Planctomyces sp. SH-PL14: one gene and its partners. The main gene of each other region encodes a partner of the protein of the gene in region 2 in a complex. Links are inferred from orthologs where the notes say so. Each region holds a gene or a part of one and is shown on either strand. Other genes may lie near its edges.

Region 1 (4,544 bases), 130 kb from region 2 along the record:
CGAGAAGAAGGGCAAAAAGGACGCCGACGCTTCTGAGAACGAAGAAGCCCCCGCCAAAGCGAGCGACGCGGACGCCGACAAGAAGCGGACCGCCGAAACGCCGCCGCCGGCCAAGCCCGCGCAGGCGGAGTCGAAGAAGCCGGAGGCCCGGAAGACCGCCCCCGCGGAAGCCTCCGGCAAGAGTGCCATCGACGACCTGCCGCCGGCGCAGGGCGAGTCCGAACCTCCGCCGCAACAGGAGGTCCCTTCGGGCGGACGCTTCGGACGTCTGCCGGAGACCGCCGCCCTCGACTCCCGCGAGGGAGCCCGTCCGGCCGAGCGGACCGTCCGCTGACATGCCTCTTCCCTGCCCCACTCACTTCACTGTCGAACCTGCCCCGAACGTTCCCTTTTGACGTCTGACTCGGGCGGCCCGCGCGCCGCCCTCCACTTCGCGTCGTTTCCCATTCCATGCTGAAGTCTCTCGAACTTTTCGGTTTCAAGAGCTTCGCGGATCGGACTCTCTTTGAGTTCTCTCCGGGGGTGACGTGTGTCGTTGGACCGAACGGAAGCGGCAAGAGCAACGTCGTCGACGGCATCAAGTGGATCCTGGGGGACCAGAGCGCCAAGAGCCTTCGCGGAAAGGAGATGACAGACGTCATCTTCAACGGCTCCAACAGCCGTAAGGCGAGCGCCTTCGCCGAGGCGTCCCTCTCCTTCGACAACGCTTCCGGCCGGCTCCCGGTCGACAGCGCCGAAGTGAAGATCGGCCGGCGGCTCTACCGCAGCGGCGACTCGGAGTACCTGCTCAACGGGAACGTCGTCCGCCTCAAAGACATCCGTGACATGTTCATGGGGACCGGGGCGGGGACCGCGGCCTACAGCATCATCGAGCAGGGGCGGGTCGACCAGATCCTCCAGGCCAACCCGGCGACGCGGCGGCTCGTCTTCGAAGAGGCGGCCGGGATCAGCAAGTACAAGTCCCGGAAGATCGAGGCGGAGCGGAAGCTGGAGCGGGTCGCGCAGAACCTGTTGCGGCTGACCGACATCGTCGACGAGGTCGAGACCCAGCTCAATTCGACCCGCAGCCAGGCGAGCAAGGCGGCCAAGTACCGCGAGCTGGCGGTCGAGCTCAAGACCCTCTGGACCGGGCTGGCGGCGGACGACTTCCGCGAGCACCAGTCCCACATGGCCGGCATCCAGGCCGATGCGGCCGGGGCGCAGGCCGAGGTCGAGCGGCTGGCGGGCGAGCTGTCGCAGATCGAAGAGGAGACGCAGGGGCTGGAAGGGAGCCTCTCCGAGCATGAGCGGGCGGTCCGCGAGCTGGAGAAGCAGGCGGGAGCCAACCGCGAGCAGATCGCCGTCCAGGAATCGACGATCCGGCACCAGACCTCGCGGCTGAAGGAACTGGAGCAGGAGATCGACCGGCTGCGGCAGGATCGCCTGACGCTGACGGTCCGTTCGGCCCGGATCGACGAGGAGCTGCGGACCACCTCCGCGCGGCTGGAGCAGTTCGCGCGGGCCTTCGACGAGCAGCGGCTGGCGATGCAGGGTCGCGAGGAAGAGCTCGCCGGGCTGCGGGTCCTGTTCGACGAGGCGCGGGCCCGGATCCGCGAGACCCGGAACCGCCGGGACGAACTCCTCAAACGGGTCAGCGAGCAGCAGCGGAAGACCGCGGCCCTCGAATCGCAGCTCAGCGCGGCGGCCGAGACCGTGGCGCTCGCCGAAACGAAGGTCCGCGAGAGCGTCGACCGGCTGGCTCTCGCCGAGCGGGAACTCGAGCGGCAGCAGATCGCGACGGGCGAAATCCAGTCGTCGAGCGACGCCGCCCGCGAACAGATCGAGTCGATCCGCCTGGAGCGGATGAATCTCCTCGGCGACCACGGCCAGACCGAACGGCGGCTGGCGGACCTGCGGGAGCGCCGCAGCGCCGCGCAGGCCCGGCTGACCGTGTTGCAGGACCTGGAGCGGCGTCAGGAAGGGCTCGGGATCGGGGTCCGCGAAATCCTCGAACGGGCCGCCACGGTCGCTTCGCCGCCGTGGTCGAGCATCGTCGGGAGCGTCGGCGAACTCGTCGACGCGGCGCTCGACGTCGCCCCGCTGATCGAAATGGCGCTCGGCTCACGGACGCAACTCATCGTCGTTGACGACGCCGGTCCGCTCATCGATTACCTCAACCGCGGCGAGGCCCACATCCTGGGCCGTGTCGGGTTCCTGGAACTCCCCTCCGCCCGCCGAGGCGCGCCGACGGCCGCGGCGGCGGCCCGATCCCGCGGGTTCCGGATCTCCGCGGAGCGGCTGCCGGACCTGTCGCACGAGGCGGGGGTGATCGCCCGGGCCGACACGCTCCTGACCGAATCCGAAGCGGTTCCGGGACTGGCGGCGCGGCTCCTGGCCGATACCTGGATCGTCGCCTCGCTGAAAGACGCGTACGACCTCCTCGACGGTGTCGGGGCGGGCTGCCGGTTCGTGACCCAGCAGGGGGAGCTCGTTGAAGCGGACGGGACGCTCTATGTCGGGACGGTGCCGAGCGAGAACGCCGTCCTCTCCCGCAAGAGCGAGCTTCGCCAGCTCCGCAACGAAATCATCCGCCTCGACCGGACGATCACGAGCGAAGTCGACCGGCTGGGCTGGCTGACGTCTTCGCTGACCGACCACGACGGCCGGCTCGCCGCCGCCGACCAGGAATTCCAGCTGGTCTCCGCGCAGCTCGCCGAGGCGGTGACGCGGCTCGACTCGCAGCAGCAGACCGTGGCCCGGTTGACCGAGGAACTGAGCAGCTACGAAGGAGTTCTGAGCCGCCAGGAGGAGCGCCGCGACCAGGTGACCCGGGCCCTCGACGAGCAGCGGGTCCTCATGGAAGAGGAACGGGCGAATGCCGACGCCCTGACGCTGGAAGTGGCGGATGCCGAGCAGCAGACGGCGTCGATCGAGGCGACGCTCAACCTCCTGATCGAGACGGCCCGCGAGGAACAGCTCGAGTTCGCCAAGCACGAGGAACGGCTCAAGACACTCCAGAGCGATCAAGTCCGGCTGCGGCAGGATCAGGTCCAGCGCGTGGCGCAGCAGAAGGAAGTCGAACAGCGGCTGCGGTCGCTCCTGTCCGGACGGCGGGAGGCGATCCAGCTCATCCTGCGGACCGAGTCGAGCGTCTCGCTGCGGTTCGGCCAGGGGGAGACGCTGTCGCAGTCGGTGCGGAGCGCGGCGAAGCAGCGGGATGCGGTCCGGATGCAGCGGCAGCTCCTGTCCCGCCGCGGGGACGAACTCCACAAGAAGCGGCGGGCGGCTCAGGACCGGCAGCACGCCGCCGAAATGCAGATCCGCGAGCGCGAGATGCATCTCCGCTCGCTCGCCGAGAAGATGCAGGAGGAGTACCAGACGACCCTCGAAGAGCTGGCGGCCAGCGGCGTCTCGTCCTTCCGCGCGTACCTCGAAGAGCATGCGCCCGAGCAGGCGGCACAGATGTGGGGCACCCGTGAGTCCGAAGAGGCGGCCGTTGAAGAGGCTGCGGACGAAGAAACCGGGATGGAAGCAGTCGACGCTTCGGACGAAGAGTCCGTCGAAGTCGAGGTGGAGTCGAACGAGCTGGCGGCGGAGGAGTCGGAGGCCGGGGAGTCGGCCTACGCCGAGCTCGTCCCGGTGGTGAACTACGCCGACATCCGTCCCGAGCTGGAGGCGGCGGTCGAGCGGCTGCGACGGCGGATCAAGGCGCTCGGGAGCATCAACACCGACGCGCTGAACGATCTCGACGAGCTGGAGTCGCGGTTCTCGATCCTGAGCGCCCAGCTTCAGGACCTGCAGGAAGCGAAGTCGACGCTGGAAGAGATCATTCGCCGTATCAATACGGAGAGCAAACGGCTGTTCCTTGAGACGTTCGAGACGATCCGCGGGCACTTCCGGGAACTGTTCCGCAAGGTCTTCGGCGGCGGCGAAGGGGATATCGTTCTCGAGAACACCGACGACGTGCTGGAGTGCGGCCTCGACATCGTGGCCCGGCCGCCGGGCAAGGAGCTCCGCTCACTGACGCTGCTCAGCGGTGGCGAGAAGACCATGACCGCCGTGGCGCTCCTGTTCGCGATGTTCCGCAGCAAGCCGAGCCCGTACTGCATCCTGGACGAAGTCGACGCCGCGCTCGATGACGCGAACGTCGGCCGGTACATCAACGTCATTCGGGAGTTCGCCGAGATGACGCAGTTTGTCGTCATTACGCACCGGAAGCAGACGATGACGGCCGCTAACGTCCTCTACGGCGTGACGATGGAGCAGGCGGGGGTCTCGAAGCGGATGTCGGTCCGGTTCGAGGAAGTGGGCGAGAACGGCGAGATCAAGAAGGCCAGCAAGGCGGCTTGATCGTCGGATCGCCGCATCCGCTTTCTCCCTATCTGTGTCTATCTGTGTTCATCCGTGGCTGAAGAATCTGGATTGAGCCACAGATGAACACAGATTCACACAGATAAGACGGGCGCCGCCGAACTCTGCGGAGCCGGGCTGAATTGGGAAGCGGACTTCGTTATTGTTTCGGCTTTCGTCCTGCGGGTATTCCTTCGTGTCGCTGCTCGAACAGA
Region 2 (3,027 bases):
TCATTACGTCGCGGTTGCCGCGGGGGGCGGCGGTCCTTGATGTCGGCTGCGGGCGGGGGGTCCTGCTCCGTGATCTGGCGGATCGAGGGTACCGGGTCTTTGGGACCGAGCGGGCTCCCGAGGCGGCCCGCGGAGCCGATCCTCGGGCGGAGATCCGTTTTGGCGACACCCTGGCGGACGTGAAGTTCGACGCCAACCTGTTCGACCAGATCATCATCTGGCACGTCTTTGAGCACCTGTCGAATCCGCGGGAGACGCTGGCCGAGGTCTATCGGATCCTGAAGCCGGGGGGGAACGTGATCATCGCGGTCCCGAACTATTCGAGCTGGCAGGCCCGCTGGAGCGGGGCGGCGTGGTTTCATCTCGATGCGCCGCGGCATCTGTTTCACTTCTCGACGCAGGCGATGTCGCGGCTGCTGACCGACAGCGGGTTCCAAGTCCGGAGCTGGCATCATTTTTCGCTGCGGCAGAACCCGTATGGGTGGGTGCAGAGCGTTTTGAACAAGCTCAACCCGCGGGTGCGGAACGGTCTTTACTCCTGGCTGCTGCGGGGCTCGGCCTCGCCGGAGGGGATTCCGCTCGGGACGCGCGCGTGGTACTCGCTGGCGTTTGGGTTGGGGATGCCTCCGGCGACGTTGCTGGAGATGTTGGCGGCGGTCTGTCGTCGCGGGGCGACGTTTCATGTTGTGGCGACCAAGCCCCAGCAACACTCCTGAGTCAAAGACGGCCCGAACCGCGTCCTTGCCGGCACGGCTCCCATAGCTCAAACCCAACGTGCCACGGCAGCCTGGGGTCAAGGGGGTCTCACCCCCTTGCCGCCGGAGGCCCTTCCATGAGGAACCGTGGGACACAACGGACGTCCGTTTTGTGGAACCGGCGTTGAGGACTCCACGCTCGCCCTGGAGTTCCCGCGGGTTGGTGAGGGGGCATCCCACACGTCGTCCGCGTTTGGACACACAAGGTTTCCGATGGTGTTCGACGAGACGGCCTCCGGCGGGCAAAGGGGATTCTCCCCTCTGCACTCCCTGACCAGGGTGCCCCTGGACCCGACCAGGACCAAATGATCTTGAGCTGCGCCGCTCTACCTTCCGCCTTCAGCCTGAACCCCTTCCGCCTCCCCCACCGGCCCCCTTGCATCCCCCACCAGGGTGCCCCCCTGGACCCGGATCGGGCCTGTGACATTGGGTTGGGCTATGAAGCGCCGTCCACAGCATCGCGCCGGAATCGCTTCTTGCGTCGGGAACCTTCATCCGACTCCGGAACTTCCGCTACCGGAGCCGGGGGCACTTCCTCCTCCCGGGCCACGACATCCGCATGGTGACCCTCCAGATTCGGATCAGGCGGCCAGATCGTGATCTCGCCATAATCCCCCTCCTGCAGCGCCCGGAAGCCGTGGTGCCGCAAAAGCTCGAGCACCGCCAGAAACATCCCGACAATCCGGCTCCGAATCGTCTCCTCGTCAAAGAGCGACGAGAACTTGACCTCCCCCCGCTCCCGCACGACCCCGCCGATCTGGGCCACGTAAACATGGATCGGCGTCTCGTCGTACTGGACCGTCCGCTCGTCCTCGACATCCTTCCGCTTCAGGATCCGGCCGAGGGCACTCACAAGGTCCCACAGCTCGACCTCCTTGATCCGGTCCGCCGCCGGGTCCTTGCCCACACGGGGCCGCTCGTCCGCCAGCCGCGGATACCGCTCCTGCCACTCCTGTGCCCGCGACTCAAGGGCATTGGCCGCGTCCTTGAACCGCTTGTACTCGAGCAGCTTGCGGATCAGGTCCGCCTTGGGATCCCCGTTGTCGAGCGGCCCTTCCGCGTCGACGACGTCAGGGGTCTCGTCCGGGTTGGGCAGCACGTCCCGGCTCTTGATCTCCATCAGCGTGCTGGCCATCAGCAGAAAATCGCCGACGAGATCGAGGTCGATCGCCTTCAGGATCGAGAGGAAGTCTTCGAATTGCGATGTGATCGGCGCGATCGGAAGATGGCGGATATCGAGCTCGTTCCGCCGCACGAGGTACAGGAGCAGGTCGAGAGGGCCCTGGAACAGGTCCAGGGTCACACGATATCCCACGGAAAACGACGACTCCGCACCGGCCGACATCCACTCCTCCTTGCGAAGGGGAGTGTAACACCCGGAGCGAAACCGGGGATACGGCGGTTGCCCGTCAGCCGGCGGCCGGGCCCCGCCGGAACACGAACTCGTTGCAGCCGAGCCGCTTCGTCGATCGGGAGTTGACGAGCGCGAAGCCGCGGGACTCGCAGAACCGCACCGTTTCATCGAAGCCGGCGACTTCGAAAGGGAGCCCCCCCAGCCAGTCGACCCAGTCGTGCGTGATCGACATCCCCCGCTCCTCAAAGTACGCCGCAAACTCGTTCCGGCCGCGAAGGAGGGATTTCAGCGTCGTCCGCAGCGCGAAGTAAGGGACGAAAGTCGCCAGAACCAGTCCCCGGAGGACCGGATGGGCGCAGTACGCCTGCTTGACCCGCAGCCAGAACCGCGAGAGCCAGCCCTGGTCGTTGTAGAGGGCGATGAAGAGCGTCCCCTGGCCCGCCACGCGGCGGCACGCCAGGTCCACGCCGGTCCACATCCGGCCGGTGTGGTGCAGGACTCCCCAGGAGTAGACGATGTCAAACTCTCCGAGCGAGGTGAGGAACGCTTCATCGAGCGCGGAACCCCGGTGGATGATCCATTCCGGGTCATCGGAGAACTCGCGACGGCGGAGCTCCTCAGCACAGGCCACGCTCTGCGGATCGAAATCAAAGGAGACGACCCGGGCTCCGAGGCGCCGCGCGGCGAGCGAGAAGAGACCGCTGCCGCATCCGATGTCCAGGAATCGCCGGCCGTCCAGACGATCGACCTGGAGCATCGACCTCAGCGAGCCGACTGCCCGCTGGATCCGGTCTTCGTTCAGATGCTCGAGGAAGCTGGCCCAGTTCCGGCCGAACTCGAACCGCTGTCCCGCGCGGATTTCGGCTTCGAAACGGGACGGCTCAGACACGCTGGGAGATTCCTTCCGGCCGCCCGCCT
Region 3 (3,032 bases), 1.9 Mb from region 2 along the record:
GGACGTTGCCGGACTCCTCGCCCTTTCGCCACAACTTCTTGCGGCTGCGGCTGTAATAGCAGACCCGCCCAGTCTGGAGCGTCTCGTCGTACGCCTCCTGGTTCATGTAGGCCAGCATCAGGACATCGCCGCTCGACTCGTCCTGGGCGACGACCGGAATGAGCACGGACTTTTCGAAGTTGGGGCCGTCTTGCGACATGGGGCGGGGGCTGTGTTGGGGGGGAAAACGATGAGTTCAGGTCAGACGCCGCGGAACGGCTGAGGGTTCGCATTGTAGCTTGCGGTTCCCGCCCGATGAGCCCCAGCCGGCCCGGCTTCGAAAAATCGGGGAAGCGGCATCGGTCTGCCCCCTCGCTCGGCCGTCGTCGCCCGCTCAGGCCTCTTCGGTCGGCGGAGCGGGCTTGTGTTCGTTGGCGAAGCGTTCCATGGCCCGGAGCGTTTCCGCGCTGACGTGGTGCTCGATCCCTTCCGCGTCGATGGCGGCGATGCGGTCGCCGACGCCGAGGGCCCGGAGGAAGCGCTCCACGATCTCGTGGCGGGTGCGGGCGGTGCGAGCGGTTTTCTGGCCGGTGGGAGTGAGAGTGACGGGTCCGTAGGGTTCGGTCTGGACGTAGCCGTCGCGGACGAGGCGGGCGACGGTGCGGTTGACCGTGACGTGGCTGACGCCGAAGTGCTTGGCCAGGTCGGTGACGCGGCACTTCCCGGTCGTGCGGACGAGGTCATCGATCGCTTCGACGTAGTCCTCCGCCAGTTCCGTGGCGTGATCGCGACGGGTCCGGGCGTGCGGGCTGGCGGGGCGCGGGGAAGACGTCATTCCGGTTCCTGAGGAGCGAGGCAGACGACATCATGAGGAGTCCCGGCGGGGTGTCAAACGGCCTTTTTAACACCATCCTCGGCGGACGGATCTCCCACGCGAACGCAGCGTCATTCTCCAGTTGGGGGTCAAGGAGGCCAAAGAAACAACACAGCCCCCCTTGCCGCCGGAGGCACTTCAATGAGGAACCGCGGTAAGCAGCGGATGATCGCTTTGTAGAGCCGGCGTTGAGGACTCCCTCCAGATACACCGCCTGCGATGCAATTGCCACGGGTTGGTGAGGGGGGCATCCGGCACGTTGCCCGCGCTTGGACACTCACTCCTTCAGACATCTCTCGACGGCCAGGCCTCCGGCGGGCAAGAGGGCGTTGCCCCCTTGCATCCCCCACCAGGGGTACCCCCTGGACCCCGGTTCAAGCGGATTCCTCTCGCGGAGCTGCTGCCTCTCCACCGTCTTCAGCCGGCTCTTCCTCAATCCTTGTCCGCGACATCGGCCGACGCATCTCCGCCGACATCGGCAGATCGTCCAGACTCCCCAACGCATACGCCTCCAGAAACTGCCGCGTCGTCCCATACAGATACGGCTTACCCAGCGAATCGTCCTCACCCACGATCTTCACCAGGTTCCGCTCCATCAACTGCTTCACAATCTCCGCCGACTGCACCCCCCGCACCGACTCAATATCCGCCCGCGTCAACGGCTGCCGATACGCAATGATCGACAACGTCTCCATCGCCACCGCAGAAAGCCGCAACCGCGCCTGCCGCTGATGAATCCGGTCCAACCACGGCGCAAACACCGGGTCCGTCAAAAGCTGATACCCCGTCGCCAGCCGCTCAATCCGGAACGCCGACCGCGTCCGGTCATAAGCGGTGTTCAGCTCCGAAATCGCCTGCCGAACCTCCGCGACCTCAGCCAGCCCCGCAAACTGCAACAGCTTCCGCTCTGACAAAGCCCCTTCCGCCACCATCAGCGCCGCCTCGACCCGCGCCGCCTTCGACGTCCGGACCGTCAGGGGAAGCGTCGATCGTTCACTCGACTCGGCCGCGGCAATCGTCCGCCGCCGAAAGAAAACCCGGCGGAACTCCGCGGCATTCCGCGTCTCAGTCGCCCGGGCAATGGGCGAACGCAGCGGGCCAGACAAAGAATGACCGGTCATGAACACAGAACGTCAGCCCGGAAGAACGGGGCGTGATTCCGCCAGGGCGGGAACGATCAGCGGGAGTACGAGACGCCGGAGTTCGAATACGCGAACCGCTTCTGCATCCAGCCATCGATCTGCCGCAGCACGCCATCCACAGCCGCCAAGGGTTCCGGAGCCTCGGCTTCAAACCGGCGGGTCACCCGCGGATCGTCGCCCGGCGAGAACATGCACACGAACAGGAAGTTGTCGGCGGTCGCACCGCGTTCGAGATGGAAGTGCGTAACCCCCAGCTCCGCCAGCCGCTGCCGGGCCGCCTTCCAGGTCAGGTTCGAGCTCCCCGCTTCCATATAAGCGCGAGGCTCAGCACCGTGATCGCGGCCTTCTTCGTCCGACGAAAAACTGCTGTGGCTGGCGGGGCGGGCATTGCCGCGAGCGTCGTCGCGGCTGGCGAACTCGTCGCGCTTCCACTGCGGGGTGCCCCGGTCCGAGCGGGACTCGCGGTCTTCGGCGAACTTGTCACCGAACGCCGGCGCGCCCTCTTCGTCGTGGCCGTGGTGAGCGTGGTCCTCGTGACCGTCGCCGCGGGAACGGCGGCGGCGGGAGGCGGGTTCTTCTTCGTCGAAGTAGTTGCCGCGGACGATGTCGTCGTCCTGCGACTTGTTGAAGAGGGACCCGGGAGCCATCTGTGGAATCCCGAAGACCGCCATCAGACCGATGGCCGAGAGCGGGACCGACATGAGAAAGGCCGCGATCGTACTTCTCATGGAAAGGGACCTCCGTGTCCGGAACGCGGCGTCATGCCCTTATCCGGCAAAATCGGCCGGACCGTTCGGGCGGGGATGCTACCGGGCGCGTCGAAACGGGACAACTCCAGTTTGCCGGGAGGGAGCGCCCCGGCCCGAAGCGTGCAGAAGCCCCGATACGCGGCCGGATGTATTTGACAAACTTTCCCCAATCGTTACCTTTTGCCCTCCGGCCAGGAATCGCTCAACCCACTGCGGTGGGCTGACCGATACCAGTCGGGCACCGGCATCATGCCGGCCCCTTCCAAGGGGCTTGTTGATGTCGGCCCA

Evidence for each region.
Region 1: the proteins of VT03_RS17280 (region 2) and smc are in contact, whole or in part, in a crystal structure (PDB 3ZGX), measured with the Bacillus subtilis proteins. The link is inferred for Planctomyces sp. SH-PL14 from one-to-one orthologs.
Region 3: VT03_RS17280 (region 2) and scpB share a complex: the UniProt entries of both Bacillus subtilis proteins name them as parts of the cohesin-like complex. The link is inferred for Planctomyces sp. SH-PL14 from one-to-one orthologs.

What each region holds. Positions count from the first base shown.
Region 1 is NZ_CP011270.1:4,593,000-4,597,543, reverse strand. What follows is about bases 132-4,529. They hold smc (chromosome segregation protein SMC), read left to right. Parts: upstream 132-450; coding sequence 451-4,329; downstream 4,330-4,529. Other genes in these bases: VT03_RS17710 (class I SAM-dependent methyltransferase), read left to right, coding at 4,526-4,529; VT03_RS17720 (flagellar basal body P-ring protein FlgI), read left to right, coding at 132-334. Also shown: more of VT03_RS17720, read left to right, coding at 1-131; more of VT03_RS17710, read left to right, coding at 4,530-4,544. UniProt on the Bacillus subtilis protein: Required for chromosome condensation and partitioning.
Region 2 is NZ_CP011270.1:4,463,896-4,466,922, reverse strand. What follows is about bases 147-3,027. They hold VT03_RS17280 (segregation and condensation protein A), read right to left. Parts: upstream 2,101-3,027; coding sequence 1,192-2,100; downstream 147-1,191. Other genes in these bases: VT03_RS17275 (class I SAM-dependent methyltransferase), read right to left, coding at 2,165-2,998; VT03_RS17285 (methyltransferase domain-containing protein), read left to right, coding at 147-716. Outside these bases: more of VT03_RS17285, read left to right, coding at 1-146. UniProt on the Bacillus subtilis protein: Participates in chromosomal partition during cell division. May act via the formation of a condensin-like complex containing Smc and ScpB that pull DNA away from mid-cell into both cell halves.
Region 3 is NZ_CP011270.1:6,337,321-6,340,352, reverse strand. Bases 102-2,987 are described here. They hold scpB (SMC-Scp complex subunit ScpB), read right to left. Parts: upstream 1,975-2,987; coding sequence 1,228-1,974; downstream 102-1,227. Other genes in these bases: VT03_RS24225 (hypothetical protein), read right to left, coding at 2,031-2,723; mntR (manganese-binding transcriptional regulator MntR), read right to left, coding at 374-814; hisI (phosphoribosyl-AMP cyclohydrolase), read right to left, coding at 102-199. In the rest of the region: more of hisI, read right to left, coding at 1-101. UniProt on the Bacillus subtilis protein: Participates in chromosomal partition during cell division. May act via the formation of a condensin-like complex containing Smc and ScpA that pull DNA away from mid-cell into both cell halves.